Regions from separate parts of the Caecibacter sp. AF58-12pH5A genome, predicted to be linked through region 1. Evidence: riboswitches for the same ligand, from Rfam matches in the RefSeq annotation. Region 1 holds a riboswitch; the other holds the start of a gene.
The links. Region 1 has a riboswitch for S-adenosylmethionine ahead of PGX44_RS05030 (methionine ABC transporter ATP-binding protein). Riboswitches for the same ligand answer to the same signal wherever they lie in the genome.

Region 1 (3,106 bases):
TCAGGTTGACACCGATGACCAGGATGATGATTGTTGCCAGCATGACGTCAGCCTGGAAACGCTGGTAACCGTAGCGGATGGCAATATCCCCAAGACCACCGCCGCCGATGGCACCGGCCATAGCCGACGCACCGATGAGGTTGACGATGAGCACGGTGATATTGTTGATGATCGTCGGCAGCGCTTCCGGCAGGAGTACCTTGCGGATGATCTGCAAGGGCGAGGCGCCCATGGCTTCGGCTGCTTCGACGAGGCCGAAATCGACGTCGCGGATACTCGTTTCTACGAGACGGCTCAGGAAAGGAATGGCGACGATGGTCAGCGGTACGCACGCAGCCGTCGTGCCGATGGATGTGCCGGCAATGAGACGGGTCAGCGGAATGATAGCTACCATGAGGATGATGAACGGAATAGAGCGGATGATATTGACGATGGTGCTGAAAATCTGGTTGATGAACCGGTTTTCCAGTATATGGCCCTTGCCGGTAATAACCAGCGTTACACCGAGGGGAATGCCGATGATGGCAGCAATGATAGTAGAAACAGAGACCATGAAGAGCGTTTCTTCAATGCCCTGTATCATCAGTTTAATGAGTTCTGGGGACATATCCTAATACCTCGCTTTCAATAGGCTGTGTTTTGATGTAGGCAAATGCTTTTGCCTGTGCTTCCATATCGCCCATGATGACGACGATGAGGTAGCCAAAGGGCACATCCTGGATGTAGTCGATATTGCCGTAGAGGACGCTTACGTCAAGATTGAACTTGCGGGCAATGTTGACGACGAGCGGTTCGTTTGTGACCAGGCCCTTGAAGCGGAAACGTACGAGCATATCCCGGTCCGGTGCAGGCTGGTCAGACACGCCGAGCTTGCGGATGCCCTGGGGCAGTTCCATATTGACGACAGATTTGACAAATTCCTTCATCGTTTCCGACGTAGGGCTGGCAAAGATGTCGATAACGCGGCCCTGTTCTTTAATGACGCCGCCTTCAATAACGGCGACGCGGTCGCAAATGGCTTTGATAACGGCCATTTCGTGGGTAATGATGACGATGGTAATGCCCAGACGCTTGTTGATATCCTTCAGGAGTTCCAAAATAGACTGTGTCGTCTGCGGATCCAAGGCCGATGTGGCTTCGTCGCAGAGGAGAATCTTCGGATCGCTGGCCAGGGCGCGGGCAATGCCGACACGCTGTTTCTGACCGCCAGAGAGCTGGGACGGGTAGTTGTACTGCCGGTCTGTCAGGCCGACCAGTTCGAGGAGGGATTCGACCTTGCTGGCAATGACTTCCTTGGAAGCGCCAATCAGTTCCAGCGGGAAGGCAATGTTATCAAAGACTGTACGCGACGAAAGCAGGTTGAAGTGCTGGAAAATCATGCCGATGTTTTTGCGTTCGGCCCGCAGCTGGCTGTCGGACATGGACGTCAGTTCTTTGTCGTCAATGATGACTTTGCCGCTTGTCGGTTTTTCCAGCATGTTGATGCAGCGGACGAGGGTCGATTTGCCGGCGCCGCTCTTGCCGATTATGCCGAAGATTTCGCCGTCGTTGATGGTCAGCGAGATCCCTTTTAGAGCCTGGACGTGTGTTTTGCCGCCGTAGGTCTTGGTAATGTTCTCAAAAGTTATCACAAGATCAACTCCTTACTTAATTTTCCTAGTGATCGTTATTTCATAAAAAAAGCCGTCAACAGATGCTGACGGTAGAATTACTGCGATCATTTCATCTGCCGGATACATTCCGCTGGACTTGGCACCTTCCCACGTAGGGGGTTGCCGCAACGTCATAGGGCCATTCCCTCGATTGCTCTGGATGAATACACTATGGAATTACTGTCCTGTATCATAGCACGGGGACAGGGCCTTGTCAATATCTAAATTGGAATACCGTTCGAGAAAGAAAAAATAATTATAATTTTTTTCCTCGGATTAGCAGGAATTAACAAAGTGATGTGGAATACTATATATATCAGGAGCGAAGTATTCAAATCTTAAGCATGGATGGTTTGAAAAATGAGGCTCCTCGCGAAAGGAAGGGATTTTTTATGGCAACAATCGTTAGAGGTAAGAATCTGGAAATTACACCGGCATTAAAAGATTACGTTTTGAAACATGAAAAAAAGGTAACGAAATACTTCGAAAATGAAGTGAATGTGCAGGCTCTTCTTTCCGTCGAAAAAGATCGTAAAATTGCAGAAATCACGTTGAAGGTAGACGGCGTCGTCCTCCGTGGTGTAGAAGCCAACGATGACATGTATGCCGCTATTGATCTGGTGTACGATAAGATGATCCGCCAGATTCATAAGTATAAAACAAAGATTGCCCGCCGTATGAAGGGCGGCTCCTTCCATGATGCTATGGTCGAAGGACCGGCTGTACCGGAAGAAGATTTTGAAATTGCCCGTGTCAAGAAATTCGCTGCCCGTCCTATGGACGTAGAAGAAGCTATTCTGCAGATGAATCTCGTCGGCCACGATTTCTTTGTTTTCCTCAATTCGGAAACGGAAGCCATTAACGTCGTATACAAACGGAAACACGGCAAATATGGCTTAATCGAACCGGAATATTAATAGTGATCACTTTTTTTCCTGTCATCTCAGGTGCCATACAGAAAGGGTTCAGACTTCGCAGTCTGGACCCTTTTTCTAATGTTCCCTGGCGCGGATTTGCCGGGCCTATATAAAAAACAGCCGTACCAGGACGGGCCTGATACGGCTGTTTTGCAGTTCTATTATTTTTCGTCGTTTCCTTTGAGGAGAGTGATTTTTTGCTTCAAGCTCACGGCCTGGTCAAATTCAGCCTGGATTTCTGCACTGGGCGGTGCATCCAGCTTGCTGACGACGTAAATGGCAATGAGGGAGAAGATAAAGCCCGGCACGATTTCGTAAAGGCCGAACCAGGCAAACTGTTTCCAAATGAGGACCGTCAGGCCACCGACGACAATACCTGCCAGGGCACCGTTTTTGGTCATCCGTTTCCAGAAGAGGGAAAGGAGGATGCACGGACCAAAGGCGGCACCAAAACCAGCCCAGGCGTAGGCAACCATGGTGAGGATGTAGTTGTTCGGGTCGAGGCCGAGGATGATGGCCAGGGCAGCGACGACGAGA
Region 2 (3,106 bases), on a different contig from region 1:
TGCAGGTACGCCAGCGCTATCCCCAGGCCTTGTTGATTTACATTGTACCGCCGAGCATGGACGTACTAGCCAACCGTCTGCGCAGCCGTCATACGGATGCAGAAGAAACCATTTGCGGCCGTTTGGCCAAAGCCAGTGACGAGCTGGCGTGGATTGAAAAATACGATTACCTCATCGTCAACGACGACCTGCAGGTCGCCATTGACCAGGCCTCGGCCATTTTGACGGCCGAAGCACTGAAGACGTCGCGTAATGCCCAAAAGATTGCGACTGTCCGAGATTTATACAAAAAATAGGAGAGATGCCATTATGTTGATTAAACCGACCCTCGAATCGCTCATGAAACACGTAGACAGCAAATATACCCTCGTTACCCTGGCTGCTAAACGGGCACGCCAGCTCGTAGACGGTGACGAACCCCTCGTAGACGTAGAAACGACGAAAGTCGTCTCCATTGCGATGGAAGAAATCGATCAGGGCAAGATTACCTACGAAGCGCCGAAATCGGGCATCAAATAAGGAGGGCTCTGCCATGCTTCTGGAACACAAACGAATTGTCCTCGGCATTACCGGCGGCATTTCGGCCTTTAAGGCAGCCCAGATTGCCAGCCTCCTAGGTCACCGCGGCGCAGAGGTCAAGTGCATCATGACGGAAAGCGCGACAAAATTCATTACGCCCCTGACACTGCGCAACATAACGGGCAATCCTGTGGCGGTTCACATGTTTGACGAAGTCCAGGAATTCAACGTAGAACACATCGCCTTGGCTCGCTGGGCCGACCTCTTTGTCGTCGCGCCGGCTACGGCCAACGTCCTGGGCAAGGTCGCAGGCGGCATTGCCGATGATATGCTGACAACGACGATTATGGCTACGAAGGCACCGGTGCTCTTTGTGCCGGCTATGAACAGCAATATGTACCTCAATCCTATCGTGCAGGAAAATATGGCTAAATTGAAGAAATTTGGCTACCATATTATGGAACCGGCCAGCGGCCATTTGGCCTGTGGCATTATTGGCGTAGGCCGTCTGCCTGAACCGGAAGCCATCGTCGACCAGATTGAACTGGTGGCTTGCATGGGTACGGCTCTCAAGGGCCGCAAGGTCATCGTTACGGCCGGTGGTACGCGGGAACCGATCGATCCGGTCCGCTTTATTGGCAACCATTCCAGCGGCCGCATGGGCTTTGCCATTGCCAAGGCTGCCGTCCTGGCTGGCGCCGATGTAACATTGATCTGTGGCTCTACAGATAACCTGACGACACCGGCCGGTGTAAGCCGCCGTATTGACGTGAACAGCACGCGGGACATGAAAGAAGCTGTCGATGCCTACTATGACGACTGCGATCTGGTCGTTAAGGCAGCGGCTGTGGCGGACTACCGTTCGGCTGCGCCGGCTAAGGATAAAATCAAGAAAAACGACGACGTATTGACGATCAACCTGGAAAAGAACCCGGACATTCTCTATGGCCTGGGCCAGCGCAAGACGCACCAGGTCCTCGTCGGCTTTGCTGCAGAAACGACGAACGTCCTCGCCTATGGCCAGGGTAAGCTGAAAAAGAAGAACCTGGATATGCTCGTTGCCAACGACGTCAGCGTCAAGGGTGCAGGCTTCCAAGGCGATACGAACATTGGCACGCTTCTCTTCCCAGATGGTACGATGGAAGAGCTGCAGCAAATGACCAAGTTCGAACTGGCTGAAATTATCGTCGACCGGGCTGCCAAGCTCGTTGCTGCTAAATGTGCAGCTCAGGAAGACAAATAGAGGCGTTTACTTTTTTAATGCGAAGTACTTGCATTTTAGTCCTCTTTCGTTTATACTAATACAAGTCAAACAGAATATAGTTCCATCAAGAGACGGCGGAGGGATTGGCCCTGTGATGCCGCAGCAACCTTCATACACGTGAAAGGTGCTAAATCCAACAGTAGCAACTACTGGAAGATGGGTGTGTAAAAGCCCCTCTTTTGAGGGGCTTTTTTTTACGGAACTACATGAACACTGACAGCATATAGAGTACTTAAAGGAGGAACCACCAAATGGCTAAAGACCGCGAATTCTTTACATCTGAATCCGTTACCGAAGGTCATCCCGACAAGATGGCCGACCAGATTTCCGACAGCATTCTCGACGCAATTCTGGCTAAAGACAAAAACGCCCGCGTAGCGTGCGAAACCCTCGTTACGACCGGCATGGTACATGTCGTAGGGGAAATTTCTACGACCTGCTACGTCGATATTCCGCACATCGTCCGCGAAACGATCCGCGACATTGGCTACACCCGCGCAAAGTATGGTTTTGACTGCGATACGTGCGGCATCCTTGTCTCCCTGGACGAACAGTCTTCCGATATTGCCATGGGCGTAGACGAAGCACTGGAAGCTAAAGAAGGGGAAAAGGATAAATTCGATACGATCGGTGCCGGTGACCAGGGCATGATGTTTGGCTATGCTTCGAACGAAACACCGGAATACATGCCGTTGCCTATTTCCTTGGCACACCGCCTGGCACGCCGCCTGGCACAGGTACGTAAAGACGGCACACTGCCGTACCTTCGTCCCGATGGCAAGACGCAGGTAACCGTAGAATACGAAGATGGCAAACCGGTCCGCATCGATACGATTGTCATTTCGGCACAGCACAGCCCGGAAGTAACACGGGAACAGATCGAAAAGGATCTCCTCGAACACGTCATTAAACCGATTCTGCCGGAAGGCCTCTTCGATGAAAAGACGAAGCTCTACATCAACCCGACAGGCCGTTTCGTTATCGGCGGCCCGCAGGGCGACTCGGGCCTGACAGGCCGCAAGATCATCGTCGATACGTACGGTGGCATGGCCCGTCATGGCGGCGGCTGCTTCTCCGGTAAGGATCCCACAAAGGTTGACCGTTCGGCAGCCTATGCAGCCCGTTACGTAGCGAAAAACATCGTCGCTGCCGGCCTGGCTGACAAAGTAGAAATCCAGCTCGCTTATGCCATCGGCGTAGCCCGCCCGGTTTCCATTCACGTAGAAACCTTTGGCACTGGCAAAGTGGAAAACGATGTCATTACCAAATTGATCAACAAACACTTCGACCTGCGTCCGGCCGGCATCATTGAAATGCTCGACC

Region 2: another riboswitch for S-adenosylmethionine. It lies ahead of metK (methionine adenosyltransferase); the one in region 1 lies ahead of PGX44_RS05030 (methionine ABC transporter ATP-binding protein).

What each region holds. Positions count from the first base shown of each region.
Region 1 is NZ_JAQDBC010000007.1:16,389-19,494, forward strand. Features, by position in the region: gene PGX44_RS05025 (methionine ABC transporter permease) at 1-607, opposite strand, end outside; gene PGX44_RS05030 (methionine ABC transporter ATP-binding protein) at 588-1,631, opposite strand; SAM riboswitch class I at 1,720-1,819, opposite strand; gene hpf (ribosome hibernation-promoting factor, HPF/YfiA family) at 2,045-2,569, shown strand; gene putP (sodium/proline symporter PutP) at 2,731-3,106, opposite strand, start outside.
Region 2 is NZ_JAQDBC010000011.1:32,238-35,343, forward strand. Features, by position in the region: gene gmk (guanylate kinase) at 1-296, shown strand, start outside; gene rpoZ (DNA-directed RNA polymerase subunit omega) at 310-519, shown strand; gene coaBC (bifunctional phosphopantothenoylcysteine decarboxylase/phosphopantothenate--cysteine ligase CoaBC) at 533-1,762, shown strand; SAM riboswitch class I at 1,842-1,946, shown strand; gene metK (methionine adenosyltransferase) at 2,035-3,106, shown strand, end outside.